One region of the Propionispora hippei DSM 15287 genome, then DNA from elsewhere that is predicted to be linked to it. Evidence: a T-box and tRNA genes for the amino acid it is inferred to sense, from the RefSeq annotation. Region 1 holds a T-box; the other holds one or more tRNA genes.

The links. The T-box of region 1 lies ahead of F3H20_RS00125 (valine--tRNA ligase). A T-box ahead of a tRNA ligase gene usually reads a tRNA of that ligase, here a tRNA-Val.
Region 2: it encodes a tRNA-Val, which carries the amino acid that the T-box ahead of F3H20_RS00125 (valine--tRNA ligase) is inferred to sense. The anticodon was not compared.

The regions. Positions count from the first base shown of each region.
Region 1 covers NZ_FQZD01000004.1:21,805-32,750, reverse strand. The annotation lists gene F3H20_RS00150 (acyl-CoA mutase large subunit family protein) at 1-195, opposite strand, end outside; gene F3H20_RS00145 (acetyl-CoA hydrolase/transferase family protein) at 223-1,728, opposite strand; gene F3H20_RS00140 (redox-sensing transcriptional repressor Rex) at 2,248-2,901, opposite strand; gene F3H20_RS00135 (O-antigen ligase family protein) at 3,109-4,296, opposite strand; gene F3H20_RS00130 (bifunctional folylpolyglutamate synthase/dihydrofolate synthase) at 4,440-5,747, opposite strand; gene F3H20_RS00125 (valine--tRNA ligase) at 5,758-8,409, opposite strand; T-box leader at 8,460-8,690, opposite strand; gene gltA (NADPH-dependent glutamate synthase) at 8,732-10,141, opposite strand; gene F3H20_RS00115 (sulfide/dihydroorotate dehydrogenase-like FAD/NAD-binding protein) at 10,126-10,946, opposite strand, start outside.
Region 2 covers NZ_FQZD01000004.1:219,022-229,967, reverse strand. The annotation lists gene F3H20_RS01185 (Nif3-like dinuclear metal center hexameric protein) at 1-461, opposite strand, end outside; gene F3H20_RS01180 (tRNA (adenine(22)-N(1))-methyltransferase) at 452-1,141, opposite strand; tRNA gene F3H20_RS01175 (tRNA-Val) at 1,249-1,324, opposite strand; tRNA gene F3H20_RS01170 (tRNA-Glu) at 1,332-1,406, opposite strand; tRNA gene F3H20_RS01165 (tRNA-Ile) at 1,424-1,498, opposite strand; tRNA gene F3H20_RS01160 (tRNA-Asn) at 1,544-1,619, opposite strand; gene rpoD (RNA polymerase sigma factor RpoD) at 1,693-2,814, opposite strand; gene dnaG (DNA primase) at 2,860-4,662, opposite strand; gene F3H20_RS01145 (deoxyguanosinetriphosphate triphosphohydrolase) at 5,230-6,225, opposite strand; gene F3H20_RS01140 (organic solvent tolerance protein OstA) at 6,357-6,827, shown strand; gene glyS (glycine--tRNA ligase subunit beta) at 6,898-8,967, opposite strand; gene glyQ (glycine--tRNA ligase subunit alpha) at 8,960-9,844, opposite strand; gene F3H20_RS01125 (DUF4342 domain-containing protein) at 10,194-10,586, opposite strand; gene recO (DNA repair protein RecO) at 10,673-10,946, opposite strand, start outside.

The DNA.
Region 1 (10,946 bases):
CTGTACACCGCGGGTAAATGGAAATTCGCCCGGGAAACCAAGATCCTTTTCATAATCAAATTCGGTAACGTCCAACGGCGTATACAATCTGTTAGGCTCCAGATTCTTCCGCTCAGGAAATTTGGCTAAGGCTTTCTCAACTTTAGCATCATAGGCTGCTTTTTTTTCTTTCAACTGTTCAACACTCGTACTCACTATTATGTCCCCCTCTTTAAAATTGCTTTATTTTTTCATAGTCCCGGTTTGTAAAAATCTAGCATGCCAAGACAGTGCCTCATCCAGAAGGTGCGGTGTATGGGCAAACTTGGTGGCCTTTTCAGCTCTATCCAAGTAATCCGTCAGCATGGGCTGGTAATCAGGATGGGCACATTTCTCAATAATTACCCTGGCTCTTTCACGAGGACTCAGGCCACGGACATCCGCCAGGCCGCGTTCAGTAATAAACACGTCGACATCATGTTCGGTATGGTCTATATGCGAACACATAGGGACGACGGATGAAATAAGACCTCCTTTGGCCACCGAAGTGGAAAAGAATAACGTTAGATATGCATTACGGGCAAAATCCCCGGATCCGCCAATACCGTTCATCATCTTGCTGCCCATAATATGGGTCGAGTTGACATGTCCATAAATATCAAATTCAATGGCTGTATTCATCGCGATAATACCGATACGACGAGCAATCTCCGGACTGTTGGCAATTTCCTGTGGTCTTAACATCATTTTGCTTCGGTATTTGTCAATATTGGCATACAGGCGTTTCTGACCGTCCGGCGAAGGCGAGAAGGAAGTTCCCGAGGCAAATTTCAATTTGCCGGCATCGGCCAAATCAAGCATGCCGTCCTGAATAACTTCCGTATATACTTCGAGATTTTTAAAATCCGAATCGACAAAACCGGAAATAACCGCATTGGCCACCGAACCTACGCCGGACTGCAACGGCAACAGATCCTTCGGCAAGCGGCCCGCTTTGATCTCATGTTTGAAAAATTCAATGGCCAATTCGGACATAGTTTTGGAATTATCGTCAATTGGGGCAAAATCGCGTACATCGTCCGGAATATCACAGGGAACGATGTATTTTATTTTATCTAGGCCACAGGGTATGTAAGGCGTACCAATACGGTCATCTACTTTGACAATCGGAATCGGTTGACGGTGCGGCGGATCAAGCGGCACATACACGTCATGCATGCCTTCCAAGGCCAGCGGCTGGGAAGTGTTAATTTCAACAATAACAATATCAGCGCTTTGTACATAAGACGCAGTATTGCCCATCGAAGTAGTGGGGATCAGATGCCCCTCCTCGGTAATGGCACAGGCTTCAACAATAGCTACATCCACTTTACCGCCAAAAAAACCGTAGCGTGTCAATTGAGCCGATTCGCTAAGGTGAAGGTCAAAATAATTTACCTTACCGCTATTTAAAGACTTACGCAAGTCACCATTAGTTTGGTAAGGCATTCTTCTGGCAATTCCGTTTACTGCCGCCAGCGAACCGTCCAGTTCCTGGCCCACGGAAGCACCTGTCCATAAATTAATTTGAAAATGCTCTTTGGAAATTCTTTCCGCTAACGCCATGGGCACCGCCTTGGGATAGCCAGCCGGCGTAAAACCGCTTGTCCCCACATTCATATTAGGCTTTATAATTGCCGCCGCTTCTTCAGCAGTAACAATTCTGTCTAATAATGTTTTGTTGCGTATGCGATCTTGGATGTCAATCATATCCATACTCCTTCCCATTCTAGTCTAGGGAAACACTGATTTAACAGGCCTGTCGTCCCAGTACCTCGGGACCTTATCGTTTTAGAATTAACAAGATACTAACAAAGATTTTTTCACCTGGCAAGGGAGCAAAATCGGAGGAATAGTTGGACTATTGTAAGATTTTGCTGACGCAGCCAGACGGAAAAAGCTCCTTCAGGACGCGCAGTGCGAATAAAGCAGTGCTTTTCTAGTATTTTTTTTATTTGGAATACATATACACACAAGTTATCATAAAAAAACACCAAAGGCCTATTTTGTTGGTACAAAACAACCCTAGGTGTATGCTGCTGTCCATAAAACAAAGCAAAAAGGCCATAACTAACCGGCCCAAGCATAACAGCATAACGCTTAGGTTACTTATATGATGTTTTAGATACTGTATATATTTCTTCCTAAGTGTACTTCTATATTCATACCGTATCTCCTGCCAAGTATGTGAAATTTTTATTTATTATAAAAAATATACAAAATACACAATTATATCTGTTGTTTCGGCGGCACTTTTCGCGCCAGGTAATAAGACAGGCTGCTCAACCCGACGGACAAATCTTCATCAATAACATAAATACTGCCGGGAACCCGGATTTTACGGGGCGCAAAATTCCAAATCCCCCGGATGCCGGACACCACCAGCTTATCAGCTACTTCCTGGGCATGCGCTTCCGGAACGGCAATAATGCCAATGTGAATGTTCTTCTCCTGCACAATTTTCTCCATGTCATCCAAGTGAAACACCTGAACACCATTGATATGCAGGCCGATCTTAGTGGGGTCAACATCAAAGATCGCTGCCAAATTAAAGCCTAACGAAGAAAAGTGTCGATAGTTGGCCAAGGCCCAGCCCAGATGGCCTACACCGATAATCGCAAAATTCCAATTGCAGTGCAGTCCCAGTATATCGCCAATATTACGCAAAAGTTCCTTTACATAATAGCCGACACCTTTTTTGCCAAACTGCCCGAAGGATGCCAAATCCTTCCTGATCTGTTCCGGCGTAATTCCCAGCCGGCGGCCCAGCTCCTCTGAAGATATGATCTCCACATCTTCCCGTTGCAACAGGCGCAACGTACGAAAATATAGCGGCAGACGGTCAATCGTCGCTTTCGAAATAATGATGGAGTCTTCTTTCAAAAACTTCCCCCCCTAAGATAAGGATACTTCAAAAAAATAGCTCGTTCATAATTGGCAAAAATCACCCATTTGTTTACAAAATAATACCTTTGAATACCGTACTATATTATAGTCCAGATTCCAGAAATAAACAATAGGCGAGCGATCCTGGCGCCTCATTGGCTACAATCCAAAGTATAGCGCCTGCCTCCATTATGCCGCCCCATTTCAAAATTTGTAAGGCGTGGCAAAAGAGCTGTGATGGATGCGCCAAGCGGCGACAATCAACCCATTGATCAACCAGAACAACATAGACATCTGAATATTAAATAAAATGTAATCGGTCAAGCCGCCAATAACAATACTGGCCATCGCCGCCACCATGCCCAGCATAATGCCAGACAGCCATTTCGATCTCCCCTGAACGGCCATCTTAAAGGCCGCCGCCATGTGCCCGTAAAGGATTCCCATAAAGGCCAGCAGGCCCGGAATACCGGTTTCCGCCGCAACCGCCAGGTACATGTTGTGAGCATGGAAAATGGTCGTCGCCGGATCATGAATGTAAAAATCATAGTCGGGGTAAGCCAGCCAATAGGCTCCCCAGCCGACTCCAAGCAGCGGCTTGTCGTGAATCATGGCCAGTGTACTTTCCCACAGAGCCATGCGCAGTGACGACGAAGTATCGGTCGGATTAAAGATCGACAGCACCCGCTCCCAGGCGGTATGCTGACCGCAGAGCATCAGCAGCGGGATAATCAGCAGCAGCCAGAAAAGCTTGCGGCTGTAAAAGACGCTGTAGATGATAATGACTACCAGTATGCTGATCCAGGCGCCCCGTGAATAGGTGAAAACCAGGCACAGCCCCAGCATGCTAACAATAACCGATAAAAAAAACTTATCTCTCGCTCGTTTTAGACCACAAACAATGCCGGTGGTTACGGCCGCCATAATAACCAGAAACCCAGCCAACAGATTGGGATTATGTAATGTAGAAAATACCCGCGTTTTTAGTTCGGGAAATTGGCTGTCGTCCACCCAGTCCAGCTTCGATATATCAAGACCATGAAAATATTGATAAAAGCCGTATAGAGAAACCAGACAGGAAGACAGTACCATCAATTTAAGCACCCGCTTCAACTGTTCGGGCGAATGAATGTGATTGACCACCAAATAGTAGAGCAGCACATACCGGCTCATCAACTGAAAATAGTTATACGAACTATAACCGGGATCAGGCGAACTTTGAATTGAAAAACCGGACCATATGACAAAAAACAAAATCATTCCGTCGAAAACAGTGGCTTTGGTGTCCAGTCGTCTGGTAATCACCATTTTTACCAGCCACATAAAACCGCCAATTGCCAAAAATACACTGGTAATATCCAGCGAGAGCGGCAAAAAAAAGGCAACCGCCATAATGCAGTGCTCAATAAAAAAGTCCAGATTATATATCCATTTACTAGTGCTATATTGTTTGTACACAGCTTCACCCATTTAATTATTCAATATTCGATACTCTTCCCGACGAATAACAGTTAACCACATAAATATCTAGCTAATTATACCTGATTATTCTGAATTTGTCCACTTAAGGTCCTTCTTCTCACTTCACCGATCAGATACAGTGACCCGGCAGCACAGACAATCCCGTTTTCACCGGCCAGTAAAAAAACCTCCTGTAGTCCGGCTTCTATGGAGTCGGCCGTCTTCACCAATTCGGCCGTAATCAGAGCCGCTACCTCCGCCGGTTCACCGGCCCGCTCGGAAAGCGGCGCCACTACTACCACCCGGTCGCAAGACCGGATCAGGGTTTTCGTCATCCCGGCTACATCCTTGTCCCGTAAAATGCCCAGCAAAAAAGTAATGGGGCGACCAGGGAACAGACTGTCCAGGTTATCCCTGAGCGCCTGTACACCAGCCAGATTGTGTGCTCCGTCAATCACAAAAACCGGCTTGTCTCCGACAAATTCGAACCTGCCCGGCCAGCTTACCTGAAGCAGCCCGTCCCTTATGGTCCGGTCACTGACCCGCTTTTCCTGCCGGCTGAACAGCCAGGCCGCCGCCACTGCCACGGCAGCATTTTTTACCTGATGCGCGCCCAGCAGCGGCAATGCAAAACGCTCCTGTTTTTCCCAGACACCGGCCTGTATATCGATGGTCTGCAGTTGCCCCTGGAACTTGACAAAAGACGCGGTAAAGTCCTCACCCCAACGGTATAGCGGAGCGGCTTTGCCGGCAGCCGTCCGGCCGATCAGCTCCAGCGCTTCCCCCTCGGCGGAGGTAACGACAGGGACCCGTTCCTTAATAATGCCGGCCTTATGGTGGGTAATCTCCGCCACCGTGGCGCCGCAACGGTCAATGTGATCAATCGTTACGTTGGTAATTACGCAAAGCTCCGGTATAATCACATTGGTCGAATCCAGCAAACCGCCCAGACCGACCTCAATCACCGCATACTCCACCCGGCAGCGGGCGAACCAATAAAAGGCCGCCGCCGTCAGCACTTCAAACTCGGTGGGCTGTTCCCCACCCAGCTCCAGCAGCCTGGCCACCTGACGGCTGGTATATTCGATTGCCGCGGCAAAGTCCTCCCGGGCAACCGGCTGCCCGTCAATAGCCAGCCGCTCGGTATAATCCACCAAGTGAGGGGATGTATACATCCCCGTCTTGATCCCGCTGGCAACCAGAATGGCAGACAGCATGGCGGTTGTCGAGCCCTTGCCGTTGGTGCCGGTCACATGGATGGACTTAAACTGCCGCTCCGGATTTCCCATCAGCTCCAGCAGGCGGGAAATCCTCGTCAGTCCCAACTGTATCCCGAAGGTATTTAATCCGGCCAGATAGGCCAGTGCCTCATCGTATGTCATGCTATCACCTTTATAATGCTTCCAGGTAGCTAAGCCGTTCCTGGATCGCCGCTTTTTTCTCCCCGTATTCCTGTTCCTTAGCCCGTTCCTTGGCAATGACATCGGCCGGTGCTTTGGCGACAAACCCTTCGTTGGCCAGCTTGCCGGCCAGACGGCTCAGTTCTTTGTCCAGCGACGCCAGTTCTTTATTCAGCCGGGCTGTTTCCTTCTCTATATCAATCAGCCCTTTCATCGGCAAGTACACTTCCACGCCGTTCACAACGGCCGTCATGGCATTGGCCGGTTTATCCTGGCTGCTGTCCGTAATCAACACAGGCTCCAAAGCAGCCAGCGTTTTCAGGTACTGTACATTATCGGTCAATACCTGCTTAATATCTTCGTTGGCGGCCTGTAAAATGGCTTCACTCTTTTTGCCGGGCGGCACATTGACCTCGGCCCGCATGTTGCGCACCGCCTTGATAGTCTCCATAATGGTTTCCATCTGCTGCTCGGCGGCACCATTTACATATTCCGCCTCCTTGGCCGGCCAGGCGGCTACCATAATGCTGACTCCGTCATGGGGCAGGTGCTGCCAGATATTTTCCGTAATAAACGGCATGAAGGGATGCAGCAGTTTCAGCGTATTTTCCAGCACGTGCCATAATACATATTGGGCCGTCCTCTTCGCTGCAGCCTGTTCTTTATTATACAGTCTGGGTTTTGCCAGCTCGATATACCAGTCACAATACTCATTCCAAATGAATTCATACAGCAGGCGGGCGGCTTCCCCCAGTTCAAACCGCTCCAGATTACGGGTAACAGCTTCCACAGTATGGGCGTAACGGCTCAAAATCCATTGATCGGCCAGCGTACAGGACGCCGGATCAGGCCGCTGGGTCGCATCAAAATCGGTCAGATTCATCAGGACAAAGCGGGAAGCGTTCCACAGCTTATTGGAGAAGTTGCGGCTTGACTCCACCCGCTCCCAGTAAAACCGCATATCATTGCCTGGAGTATTGCCGGTAATCAGCGTGAAGCGCAGCGTGTCGGCGCCGTATTTTTCGATAACATCCAGCGGATCAATGCCGTTACCCAGGGATTTGCTCATTTTCCGACCCTGGCCGTCCCGAACCAAACCGTGAATAAAGACATGCTCAAACGGAATGTCCTGCTGGAATTCCAGTCCCATCATAATCATGCGGGCCACCCAGAAGAAAATAATATCATAGCCGGTTACCAGCACGCTGGTCGGATAGAAGCTTTTCAGTTCCTCGGTCTGTTCCGGCCAGCCCATAGTGGAAAAAGGCCAAAGCCCCGAGCTGAACCAGGTATCCAGCACGTCCGGGTCCTGTTCCAGGCTGCCGCCGCATTTCGGGCAGGCCGTCGGTGAATTGCGGGAAACGACTGTTTCACCGCAGGCACAGTACCAGGCTGGGATGCGATGGCCCCACCAGATTTGCCGTGATATGCACCAGTCTCTGATATTTTCCAGCCAATTTAAGTAAATCTTCGTGAACCGCTCAGGAACAAATTTTATTTTACCCGACCGCACAGCTTCAATAGCCGGTTCGGCCAAAGGCTGCATCCGCACATACCACTGTTTGGAGATTAACGGCTCCACCACCGTCGCGCAGCGCTGGCAATGCCCAACCGCGTGGGAATGATCCTCGATCTTCACCAGGAAGCCCTGTTCCCTTAAATCGCTGACTAACAGCTTACGGCATTCATAGCGGTCCAGACCGCTGTATTTACCGGTGCTTTCCGACATGGTACCATTCGGTTCGATAACGATAATCTCCGGCAGTTCATGGCGCAGGCCCATTTCGAAGTCATTCGGATCATGGGCGGGCGTTACCTTGACGGCACCGGTTCCAAAGGCTGGATCGACATATTCGTCAGCGATAACCGGAATGCTGCGTCCCACTAATGGCAATATCAGATGTTTGCCGATAAGCTGTTTATAACGGCTGTCTTCCGGATGAACGGCTACGGCGGTATCGCCCAGGATGGTTTCCGGTCGGGTGGTGGCAACAATCAGCGATTCGTCCGGATTGCCTTCAACAAAATATTGAACATGATATAAGTGCCCCGGCTTTTCCTCGTGCTCCACCTCAATATCGCTTAACGCCGTATGGCAGCGGGGACACCAATTGGTAATACGGTTGCCCTGGTAAATAAGCCCCTTTTCGTACAAGCTTACAAAAACTTCCCGCACTGCCTTGGAGCAGCCTTCATCCATGGTAAAGCGCTCCCGCTCCCAGTCGCAGGAGGCGCCCAGGCTTTTCAACTGAGTGAGAATGCGGCTGCCGTAGAGCTTTTTCCACTCCCATACCTTGTCGATAAACGCCTCCCGACCTAAATCATAGCGAGAGACATTATCCTTGGCCAGCATTTCTTCCACTTTAATCTGCGTGGCAATACCGGCATGATCGGTGCCCGGCATCCACAGGGTGTTATAGCCCTGCATCCGGCGCCAGCGGATTAAAATATCCTGCAGCGTATTGTCTAGCGCATGTCCCATATGTAGCTGTCCCGTTACATTGGGCGGCGGAATCACAATGCTGTACGGGTCCTTATCCGATGCGGCCGCTGCATGAAACAGCTGGTTTTCCTCCCAAAATTGGTACCATTTTTTTTCTACTGTCTGCGGATCGTACACAGTAGCAATCTGTTGTTCTTCCATGTTTATACCTCCTGAAGGATAAAATCATAACAAAAAAGCTCTTTCGCCCCGGAAAGGACGAAAGAGCCTGCTTTCGTGTTACCACCTTGCTTCTCCGGCAAAAGCTGCCTTCCGCCGGACTCAAACACCATAACGCGGTGATTCGGCCGCACCTACTGACTTTCGTTCAATGCGGCGGCTCCGGGATGACCTTCGGCCCTACTGCGCCGGGAGATCTCACAGCCAAGGATCTCTTCTCTGACAGCCAGTCATGAACCTACTCTTCCCATCATAACCTTTTAACCATATATCAGTTACACTATACTGCCTAACGCAGACAATGTCAAGCCTGACCGGCCCGTTTGCCGCTTAAATAAGCGTCGATGGCGGCAGCAGCCTTCTTGCCGGCGCCCATAGCCAAAATAACGGTAGCAGCCCCTGTCACGATATCGCCGCCGGCAAATACACCAGGCTTGCTGGTGGCGCCGGTTTCGGGATCGGCCACAATATTTCCCTTCTTATTCGTTTCCAGGCCTTTCGTGGTGGACTGGACCAGCGGGTTCGGCCCCTGGCCGATGGCGATGATCACCGTATCGGTAGGCAGCACGAACTCGGAGCCGGGAATTTCCACCGGCCGGCGGCGGCCCGAAGCGTCCGGTTCACCTAGTTCCATGCGGATGCATTTCAGGCCGGTAACCCAGCCTTCCTGATTGCCCTGCACCTCTACCGGCGCCGTCAGCAACGTAAAAATAATGCCTTCCTCTTTGGCATGGTGAATTTCTTCCAGTCTGGCCGGCAGTTCGGTCTCGGAACGGCGGTATACGATATGCACCTCTTCCGCCCCCAGCCGCAATGCCGTACGGGCCGCATCCATCGCCACATTGCCGCCGCCGACAACGGCCACTTTTTTGCCCACATGAATGGGTGTACCCGTATCAGGGAAACGGTATGCTTTCATCAAATTGCAGCGGGTTAAAAATTCATTGGCTGAATATACGCCGTTGAAATTTTCACCGGGGATGTGCATGAAGTGGGGCAGTCCGGCCCCGGTGCCGATGAATACAGCATCAAAGCCTTCCTCCTCGATCAGTTCGTCTACCGTAAAGGTTCGTCCGATAACCGCATTTACTTCGATAGTAACACCCATCTGGCGGAGGCCGTCAATTTCCGCCTGCACAATCTCTTTCGGCAGACGGAATTCGGGGATACCGTACATCAGCACGCCGCCCGGCAAATGGAGCGCCTCGAAAATCGTAACTGCATAGCCTTTTTTAGCCAATTCACCGGCAGCGCTTAAGCCGGCCGGACCGGAACCGATGACAGCTACCTTTTGTCCGACTGCCGCCGCAGCGGCAGTTGCCGCACTTTCACCCTGTTGGCGGGCGTAATCGGCTGCATAGCGTTCCAGGCGGCCAATGCCGACCGCTTCGCCTCTTTTGGTCAGTACGCAGAACTTTTCGCATTGGTCTTCCTGGGGGCAAACACGGCCGCAAATGGCCGGCAAGCCGTTAACTTCTTTTATATTGGCAATGGCGGCTTCCATGTCGCCTTCTTTTATATGCTTGATAAACGCCGGAATATCGACATCCACCGGACAACCCTTCCGGCAGGGAGCAGCTTTACAGTTCAGGCAGCGGGAAGCCTCGGCCTGAGCCAGTTCGGCCTCATAGCCCAGCGCCACTTCGTCAAAATTGCGGGCCCTTACCTTGGGATCCTGTTCGGGCATAGCATTCTTCTTTAGTGAGAGTGACATTTGCATCCCCCTTCCCTGGTTGACGCACAGTGTTCGGCATACTGTTTTTCTTTCGGAATATACATGCGCTGCCGCGCCACCAGACCGGCAAAGTCGACTTTATGAGCATCAAACTCCGGTCCGTCTACGCAGGCAAATTTATTCTCCTCACCGACCGACACACGACAGCCGCCGCACATCCCGGTTCCGTCCACCATAATCGGGTTCAGGCTGACCACGGTAGGAATCTGATAAGGACGGGTGACTTCGGCCACATTGCGCATCATGATCACCGGACCGATGGCAACAACCAAATCAATTTTCTTCCCTTCGGCAATCATTTGCTTTAAAGGATCGGTAACAAATCCTTTAATGCCTTTAGAGCCATCATCGGTGGCAATATGCAGCGTATCGCTGACAGCCGTCATTTCCTCTTCATAAATCAAAATCTCCTTATTTCGGGCCCCGATAATCGAGATCACCTCATTGCCGGCCGCCTTCATGCCCCGGGCAATCGGATACACCGGTGCAATTCCAATGCCGCCGCCGACACAAACCACGGTGCCGAAGTTTTCAATATGAGTCGGTTTGCCTAAAGGACCAACCAGATCCAGCAGGCTGTCGCCCTCGTTCAAAGTGCCCAGCAGTTTCGTCGATGCGCCAACTTCCTGGAAGATCAACGTGATACTGCCTTCTTCACGGTCAAAGTCGGCAATGGTCAAAGGCACCCGTTCCCCATCTTCATCAATCCGCAAAATAACAAATTGGCCCGGCTGCGCTTTTTTGGCAATCAGCGGCGCCTGCATTTTAAACAGCTTTACATTGG
Region 2 (10,946 bases), 200 kb from region 1:
ATGGCGGTTCGCACTTCTTCCACATGATTCTGCGGCACGTAGGCCACTAGTTTTAAAAGCTGCCCGGTTTGCTGAACAGCAAGAGGTTTTACGTTTTGGAGCGCTATTTTTTGGGCCAGACTGTCATTTACACCGCCTGCAGCAATATCCAGATTGGTATGTGCCGCAAATACCGCAATTTCGTTCTGCAGCAGTTTGGCCAGCATAACTCCTTCCGGTTTATCGGTACGGATACTTCTCAAGGAATGAAAAATGAGCGGATGGTGAGCAATAATCATATCAATATGATTGGCTGCCGCATAATCGATGACTGACAACGTCACATCCAAAACAACCAATATCTTTTTTATCTTTTGGGAGGGGCTACCTACCAGTAACCCTACATTGTCCCACTTCTCAGCCAGTTGAGCGGGAGCAAGACTATAAAGAGTATCCATAATCGCCTGACACTTCACAGACATGTACGCCACGCCTCCAACTCTTCTATTTTTTTTACAAGCCGCTGACAGCGTTCGGCGGCCTCCGTTGTTTTACTTAATTTCAGATTTTCAACTATTTTTTTATATTGTTTTATAATCTGCGTCATATGATATTCCAGCAGCGGGTGCTTTTGCCTCCACAAAACCGGTCCGATCTCATACAAAAGAGAATTCATGGCAGGCATCTCACCCGGCTCGGCCGCAATAATTTCATAAAGAATATCATCTTCTACAATCAGCTCTTCCTCGCAAATGGCCCACCGATGCTTCGTCAGCCATTGACGCATTAGCGCGGCGCCGATCATCGGCTGCACCACCAGGCGTTTAGCCGCTTGCACAACCGCCGGACAGGCATTAAGAATATCGGTCATGGTGGTTGCCCCCATTCCGGCAATCACTATGGTTTCCACTTCGCCAGGCTGTAAAACAGCTAAACCATCACCCAGCCGCAAGGAAATGCTCGACTGCAGCGAAGCCCGCTGTATCATATCTTGAGCAGCCAGATAAGGCCCCTGATTGACTTCGCCAGCTATGGCATGAGTAGCCACGCCATGCTCAACAAGATAAATGGGCAAATAAGCATGGTCCGTACCAATATCGGCTACCCCGGCTCCCGGTATAACCAACTTCGCGATGGCGGAGAGCCTCTTACTTAACGGCATATCCCATCACCTCTCCTTTTTAGTATATAACAAAATCCCGCTTTGCATAATTGACTTTTATCATAAATTAAAAAATGCAAAGCTTGTGCTTTGCATGTAAGTTCGTGTGGTGGGCGATGACAGGATCGAACTGCCGACATCCTGCTTGTAAGGCAGGCGCTCTCCCATCTGAGCTAATCGCCCGTATATTTGGTGACCCGTGGGGGAATCGAACCCCCGATACCGCCGTGAAAGGGCGGTGTCTTAACCGCTTGACCAACGGGCCATATAATATAAATCAGTTGGTGGGCCCACCTGGGATCGAACCAGGGACCAGCCGGTTATGAGCCGGCTGCTCTACCGCTGAGCTATAGGCCCATAAAAACAGGATTTCCAAAGAAATCCTGTTTACTGTAACAAAAATGGCTCCTCGAGTAGGACTCGAACCTACGACCGATCGGTTAACAGCCGATTGCTCTACCAACTGAGCTATCGAGGAATGTCACCAACGAAATATATTATATACTAGTATTATAAGTTGGTCAATATTTATTTTTCCTTAAAGGCTTATTTTATTCTAAAAAGTCTTTTAGTTTCTTACTCCGGCTCGGATGTCGCAGTTTTCGGAGCGCTTTGGCTTCAATCTGACGGATACGTTCCCTAGTAACACCAAAATGTTGTCCTACTTCTTCCAAAGTACGCGCCCGGCCGTCGTCCAGGCCGAATCTCAATCGCAAGACTTTTTCCTCCCGCGGGGTTAATGTCTCCAGAACTTCCTCCAATTGCTCTTTTAAAAGCATGAACGAAGCGGCCTCCGCCGGCGCCGGTGCATCCTGATCCTCAATGAAATCCCCCAAATGAGAGTCTTCTTCTTCCCCAATCGGGGTTTCCAAGGATACCGGTTCCTGGGCAATTTTCATAATCTCCCGCACCCGGTCAACACTGATCTCCATTTCACGGGCAATTTCCTCGGGCAATGGTTCACGCCCCAACTCCTGTAGAAGCTGGCGGGATACCCGGATCAGTTTATTAATTGTTTCCACCATATGGACCGGAATCCGGATTGTCCGGGCCTGATCGGCTATCGCCCTGGTAATTGCCTGCCGAATCCACCAAGTTGCGTAGGTACTAAATTTATAGCCTTTATTATAATCAAATTTCTCAACCGCTTTAATAAGCCCCAGGTTACCCTCCTGAATTAAATCCAGGAAAAGCATCCCCCTGCCCACATAGCGCTTGGCAATACTGACAACCAAACGCAAATTGGCTTCAGCCAGCCGGCGCTTAGCTTCCTCATCACCGTTCTCCATCCGTTGGGCCAGTTTAATTTCCTCATCAGCATTTAAGAGCGGGACACGGCCGATTTCTTTGAGATACATTCTCACAGGATCATCAATACTGATTCCTTCCGGAATGCTTAGGTCAATATCCACCTCTTCCGGCGTTACCTCTTCCATCTCTGAAATATCTGGTTCCCCTATGCTTTCTACATCTGGAATTTCATCGACAATCTCAATACCCTTGCTGGAAAAAACTTCATACATATCATCAATTTCGTCGGGAGATAAATCATCGCCTTGGAGAGTGTCCATTATTTCAGCATAGGTCAGAACACCGCCACGTTGTTTTCCTTTATGCAATAATTCATTAACATGCTCATTAGATACATTAGGTACATTCTTTTTCTCTGTCATTCTTACTCCCCCCCTCCATTGACAATACAATTAGGCAAGCACTTACTATGACTGGTGCAATTTAGTAATTTCATCATTAATTCGCTGACTTTCCGCCAATTCCTGCAGAAAGCTACTATCCCCCATACGATGTAATTCATCAGCACGCAGCCGATGTTCTTCATATAATTTTTTCAGACTGAACAGACGGATCTTCTTTATGCAGTCATCAACCATTTGTGTCATATTGGTTAATTGTATATCCATTAGCATAATGTGAGAAAATTCCAGGGCCGCCTCTTCTCCGAGAGTTTCCTGAAAACTGATATCTGTAATATTTTTCTCCATATTATACGCATTGCATATTGATTTCATTATTTTTTTTCTGCGTTCATCCTGAATATCTTCCGGTGTCAATTGTACTTCAATATATGGTATAATCGACATATCCTCACACATAAAGCGTATAATAGTTTTTTCAGCCTGCTCCGTGGGACTGACCTGCCGATTTTTCAAATAAACCGCACTACTATCCTTTCCCACATTTACAATTCTATCCTTTTTTTCAATATTTAAATATTTACGCAGTTCACTGCGAATAGAATTTTCATCAATGGACAACGCCTCGGATGTTTGCGTAATGTACTCATTTATCTCAACCGCATTGTCAAGCGAGGCTAAAACAGGAATCATTTTACTGACCACTGCCACCTTGCCTTCTAGCGTAGAATAATCTATGGTTTGTAAAGAGTTGCGCAAACTATACTCCACAAGCGAAAGACTCTCGGTAATAAGCAGTTTAAAAGCATCGGCCCCATGTTTTCTGATATATTCATCAGGATCTTTGCCATCGGGAATTGCTATCACTTTAATAGTTATGCCCAATTTTTTAGCGATTTCCAACGCTCTGAGCGTAGCATTCTGTCCGGCTGCATCACTGTCATAGGCAAACACAATTTCATGAACCGATCGCAGGCTTTTTGCCTGTTCCAGGGTAAACGCCGTCCCTAACGACGCCACCGTGTTTTTTACACCGGCTGAATGAGCCGCAATAACATCCATGTAACCTTCTACAACGATGGCCTGTCCTGTCTCCCGGATAAATTTATCTGCCAGATTAAGCCCGAATAAAATATGCCGCTTATTAAAGATTAGCGTCTCCGGCGAATTAAGATATTTAGGCTGGCTATCATCAAGCACTCTTCCGCCAAAACCGACAACACGACCACGCAAATCACAGATAGGAAACATAATCCGGTTGCGAAACCTGTCATAAGCGCCTTCACCGGAATTTCTCTCAGCAGCCAAACCAGCCTTAATCATGGTCTCAAGCTGAATACCTCTTGTGGAAAGCCCGTTCACCAGCTTATCCCACGCCGGCGGAGCGAATCCTAGACCAAATTGCTTGACCGCTTCCTGTGTAATTCCCCGGCGCTCCAGGTATTTCCTTGCTCCTTCAGCAAAATTTGTTTTCGTAAGACAGGCATAAAAAAAATCCCTGGCTAATTCATTGGCACGGAACAAAGTAGCCCTTTCCCGCTCAAGCTGGCGCTCCTTTTCTGTCTTTTCCTTCTCTGGCACCGGAATATTAAGTTTATTAGCCAGCAGCTTTACCGCTTCCGGAAAAACCATGTTTTCCATCTTCATTAAAAAGGTAAAGACATTACCGCCTGATTGACAGCCAAAACAATAGAAAAAACCTTTATCAGGAGTGACAGAAAAAGACGGAGACTTTTCATTATGAAACGGACAGCATCCCCAATAATTTTTCCCTTTCTTTTTCAAGGGTACATATTGGGAGATAATACTGACAATATCGCTCTCCGCACGCAGCCTCTCAACAAAATCCTCATAATCCTTATCTTTCATACTAATCCAATCACCTTTGGGTTGCCTGCTTTACTTATACAATTCTTGGCATTAAGTATATACATTAGACAATTATTTATACACCAAAAGCCATGATTAAGGTATATACTCCGGCAACCTTGCCAATAGATGTATACATTCGCGCCTTTATCTAATTTTCCTGCTTAATCAAACCATTGTATAAAGCATAAGTAGACATACTCTGAGTTTATTCTACATAATTTGCTACAGTCCTGCTATGAAGCTAATACTTCTGACAGCTTAGCTTATTTTTTATAGTATTCAATAAATAATTTAAATATCCTCTCAATCAAGTGCAAAAGTATGTTAAAATTAAAGTTTCTCCCAGGGCATGTTTGCAAACTATTCGGAACAGTCCCTGACGGCACTGTTTTCACCATGAAACGTTAGTTGCAAAATACGTCCCGGCCATCTGTCTATTCTGAAATCCTAATAACTTCATGGTACTTTCCCATATGCTGTCGCCGGCTTACTTATGTCTGCTAGGCGCGCCTCCGCTACCCCAAATTCCCGTGAATTCTTTTACGCTTCAAATAAGACGAAGTACTAACGAATTTGCCAATTAGCCGGAATAAATAATTTCTCAAACAGATGAATGGCGTATACGTCGGTTAATCCGGCAATATAGTCAGCAACGGTTGTCTCCAAACCCCAACGATCCCGTCGCTGCAAATATTCATCAGGTAATGCCGAAGGCCTAGCAACAAAGTATTCATATAGCTTCTGAATCACATAACGGGCTTTTTTACGGTCCGGTTCCAACTCAGCCGAATGATAGATCTTTTCAAACATAAACTCTCGTAATTCATTCATGGCCTCTTCAATAGCCGGTGACAGGCGGATTTCTGTCAGATTGGCAGAAGCCTCAAGCATATCGGCAACCATAACTGTAATCATATCGGATGGATGTGTTCCCATACATTTTGCCACCCGAGCCGGGAGATCTGTCTTTTTAATCATTCCGGCCCGGATGCCGTCATCATAATCGTGACAGAGATAGGCAATACGATCTCCCTTCCGGACGATGCTCCCTTCCAAGGTAAACGGCTTATGCTCACCGGTATGATTGAGAATGCCATCTTTTACTGCCGCCGTTAAATTCAAACCTTTTCCATTCTTCTCCAAATACTCTACTACCCGCAAACTTTGTTCATTATGATTATAATGTCCGATTAGATCTCTTAATGCATATTCACCGGCATGACCAAACGGTGTATGTCCTACATCATGACCTAAAGCAATAGCCTCGATTAAATCTTCATTAAGGCGCAGCCCACGGGCGATGGTCCTTGAAATTTGGGAAACCTCCAAACTGTGGGTCATACGCATGCGATAGTGATCGCCAGGCGAAAAATACACCTGGGTCTTATGTTTTAGGCGACGAAACGCCTTACTGTGTATAATTCTGTCACGATCACGCTGAAATGCCGTGCGAAACGGACATGGCTCTTCTTCCTTTTGCCTCACAGCCGTTTTACTTTTACTGGCTGCCGCCGCCAAGTAGATATACTCCTGTTCTTCTATCCGTTCACGTATATTCATAAAAATCCTCCTCACCAAAATATAACCTATCAATTGGTTTTTCCATCATTTGGCTGTGGAAAAATGACAAAGCAACTCCGCTACATTCAGAAATCTGTTATAATAAATAGTGAAGAAAGGCGGGATCATTAGTGAAAAAAAAGATTTCCATCGTATTTCTCTTACTTACTCTCCTATTTACCAGCACTGTCTTTGCTGCCATGCCGACAATACGGGCAGACCATCAATATTTTGATATTACTTCAGGCTTGCAGGTATTGAGCGGCAATGTTTATATTGAACATAAAAACCGTGTGGTAACGGCCGGCGAAGCCAGAACAAACTACGTAGAAGTCTGGGCTTCTGGTGGAGTAACCTTTACCCAAGACGACATATATTTTACCGGCAGCACCGTATATGTCTCTTTTCCCAAAAATTTAGCCCAAATCAGCGGCGGCATCAGCTTTTCCCGTTCCGGGCTGCAGATTACGGCTAACCAGGTCGATTTCAATTGGAAGACCAAAGTGGCTGACTTCAGCGGCAATGTCCAGGTTACCCAAGACGGCAACAGTTGGTCGGCAGATACGGCAAGTTACAATGTAATAACCAACAGCTTCCTATAAGTAATTATTTATAAGGTAAGAAAAACCTGTACAGTTGTACAGGTTTTTCTTATTTATTTTATTCATTTACTCATAAAGTAATTTTGCTAAAATCAGCCACTGTATGCGACAGTTCCAGCACAGCCTTTAATAAGGCAAGACGGTTGTTCCTCACCGGCAGATCGTCTACCATAACCATAACTTCGCTAAAAAAAGCATCTATCGGTGCAATCAAGCCAAATAATGAGGTCAAGGCTTCGTCATACCGCTTGGTGCCGGCAGCAGACAATACCTTCTCCCGGACTGCACCATAGGTTTGATACAGGGCTTGTTCCGCCGGATTGGCAAACAGAGACGGGCTTATCGCTAAGTTGATGGTATCCGCGATATTTTTAGTTAAATTAGCGATACGGGTAAACGCCTGAGCCGCAAGCTGCAGTTCACCGCCCCCCGCGTTAGCGGCAACGGCATTAGCTTTAAGCCAGGTATTATAAATATCATCCGTACCACTAGTCAATACCGAATCAATTAAATCATAACGGATACCGGCATCAGCCAGCACATTTTTAATACGCAGGCGGAAGAAATCCTGCACCTCGGCAGTCAACTTTTCCCGTTTGGCTCCGTCGGTAATTTGTAATAAGTTCAGCGTATCTTCCAAGAGCTCTTGCAGTGACAAGTGATAAGTTCCGTCAATCAGGATATGGACAATCCCCAGTGACTGGCGGCGCAAAGCATACGGATCTTGAGAGCCTGTCGGAATCAAGCCGCGGCTAAAAGTGGCTACGATATTATCCATTTTATCGGCAATGCTGACAATGCGGCCGGCATCACTTTGCGGTAGTTCATCACCGGAAAAACGGGGAAGGTAATGTTCATAAATTGCTTGAGCTACAGGCGGTTTTTCACCATTTAGAAGAGCATATTGGCGCCCCATGATGCCCTGCAGTTCGGTAAACTCATACACCATGCCTGTGACCAAATCAGCCTTGGCTAACAACGCACTTCTTTCCACAATTGCACAGGTATTACTGTCTTGACCAAGCTTACCGGCAATTTGACCAGCTAAACGCTGAACCCGTAAGGTCTTATCATATAACGTTCCCAAACCATCCTGAAACACGATCGTTTTCAATCGGCCTACCCGGTTGGCTAGTGTCACTTTCTGATCCTCTTCAAAGAAGAATTTGGCATCATCCAGTCTGGCCCTTAGTACCCGTTCATTGCCGTGCTGAACAATCTCCAAATGATCTGCGTTGCCGTTGCGTACCGTAATAAAGACCGGCAGCAACGATTTATCCTTGGCTCTGACCGGAAAATACCGTTGATGTTCCCGCATCGGCGTTACAATGGCTTCCGCCGGCAAAGCCAGATAGGCTTTATCGAAGGTACCACAAAGAGCAGTAGGATACTCTACCAAGAACACAACTTCTTCCAATAACTCTTCATCAATCTCAGCCGTTCCGCCATGACTTACGGCCAGCTTTTCCACCTGTTCACGAATAACCCTGCGGCGTTCCTCCTGATCAACCATAACAAAATGATCAGCCAGTTTTTTAAAATAATCATCAACCGAATCAACCGTTATTGCCCCGGAACTCAGGAAACGATGGCCAAACGTATAGTTGCTGCTTACTACATCCGTAATAGTCAGCGGAATGCACTCCGTACCGCAGAGCGCCAACAACCAGCGAATCGGTCGGACAAAACGGATATCATGATCGCCCCAGCGCATAGTCTTGGGAAAGTTCAGACTCTGAATCAGTGAAAGCAGCATTTCTGGTATCAGCTCAGCTACCGACCGGCCTTTTTCATTAATCACCGCATATACATAGCCTTCCCTGGTAACTAAACTATTCACATCAACACCCTGTCCACGGGCAAAACCCTGCGCAGCCTTGGTGGGCTGCCCCTGCGCGTCAAAGGCAATTTTCAGCGATGGCCCTTTGTTTTCCGTCTGCCAATCTTTCTGCTGCTCTGCCAGTTCACGAATGACAAGCGCTATTCTGCGCGGTGTGCCGAATGTCCGCACTTCGCTATAAGCGATGCGTAATTTCTCCAGTCTATCTTTGGCAATTTTCTCAAATTGCGCCAAAATGTCCGGCATAAATCTGGCTGGGATTTCTTCAGTTCCAATTTCCAACAATAAATCTTTAGGCATTATTCTTTCCTCCCTTAAGCAGCGGATACCCCAGTTTTTCCCTTTGAGTCAAATAAGCCTGCGCACAGAGCCGGGCCATGTTGCGAACCCGGCCAATGAAGCCGGTACGCTCACTCACGCTGATCGCCCCTCGCGCATCCAGTAAGTTAAAGGTATGAGAACACTTCAAGACATAATCGTAGGCCGGAAGGACAAAACCGCTGTCTAACACGCGTAAAGCCTCTTTTTCATACAGATCAAACAATTGGAACAAGAGGTTGGTATCAGCCAATTCAAAGTTGTAATGAGAATGCTCCACTTCATTCCGATGAAAAACATCACCATAGGTAATGCCATCCACCCATTCAATATCAAACACATTTTCTTTTCCCTGAATGTACATGGACAGCCGTTCTAAACCATACGTAATTTCAACCGATACAGGCTTAACATCAATACTTCCCACCTGTTGAAAATAAGTAAACTGAGTAATTTCCATGCCATCCAGCCATACTTCCCAACCTAATCCCCAGGCGCCCAGCGTAGGAGATTCCCAATTGTCCTCCACAAAGCGAATATCGTGCTTAGCCGGGTCAATACCCAGACGGGACAAACTTTCCAAATAAAGTTCCTGTATATTGTCGGGTGACGGCTTCATAATCACCTGAAATTGGTGATGCTGAAACAAGCGATTGGGATTATCGCCATACCGGCCGTCAGTAGGCCGTCTGGACGGCTCCACGTAAGCAACGTTCCAAGGCTCCGGCCCTAAAGCCCGCAAAAAAGTCGCCGGGTTCATTGTTCCCGCCCCTTTTTCTACATCATAAGGCTGTTGTAAAATACATTTCTGCTCCGCCCAGAAATTCTGTAAAGTTAAGATGATTTCCTGAAATGTCATATATTCCCCTCCTGTAATTTTTCCTTAAATAAAATAAAAGACAAAAATAAAAAAAATCCGCGTCCCCAGTAACAATCTGTTACCAGGGACGAGATTTTTATCATCCCGCGGTTCCACCCTGCTTGGCAAGTGCCCACTTTAAAATATTACGGCTTCTACTCTACCGCTATAAAACCATCGCAGTATTTCCGTCCGCAGCTCCAAAACGCCTTCACCTGACCATACCCCGGGCTTGCACCATCCCCGGCTCGCTAAAACGCAGGCTACTCTTTTTCTTCATTGCCGTATTTTACTATACAATATACCAAATAAGCCAGGCAATGTCAATTTAATCTTACGCAATAAACTCTTATTCTTCGTGATCGTTCTTATCGTTGCGAATAACTTCAATGGTGCAGCGCTTAAACACGGCAACCAAAACACCTAACGCGGCCAGTTGCGGTAGAAAAACAGCGCCAAGCGCACCTAAGCCGACAGGAATATCCACCAAGGTCTTATCCTCATGCTTTACCCGAATGCTATTGACATTTCCTTCATGAATCAGTTCTTTCACCTTATCAATCACTTCTGAGGATCGGACGGAAAACTCCTCCGTCCAGTTCGTCTGTTTTTCGCTTTCCAGCGCAATCAAGGCCTCAACGACATTGCCCCGCGCTTGTTCCAGTGCTTCCTTGGCCTCACGATAAGAAACACCAGTTCTGCTCCGTATAGCGTCAATCTTTTCCAGAGTAATTTCTTCCATTATGTGTTCCTCCAGATTTTTATTCTTATAATACCCGCCGCCGTGAAACCTATACCATTTAATAACTTTGTCATCCTTCTACTGTCTTAAACTGACAAGGTACTAGCAGAGCGGGAACGGTTAACGGCGTGTAATTGTCGGATAAAGCCCAGGGATTTCAGTGGCTTATCCAGACAGTACAGTAAATATTTCACCAGAACCGCCTCAGCCTGCACCAAAGCAGCCCCTGTAACCGAAAAGTCTTCAGGCTGTTTAAAATCCAGTTCCAGCAAGGTATTGATCAGTTCAACCGCCGGTTTATCAAGCTGAAGCTCCCGGGAAGAGCAGACAGAGCAGGCTGCCCCGCCGGCGCCGGCATCA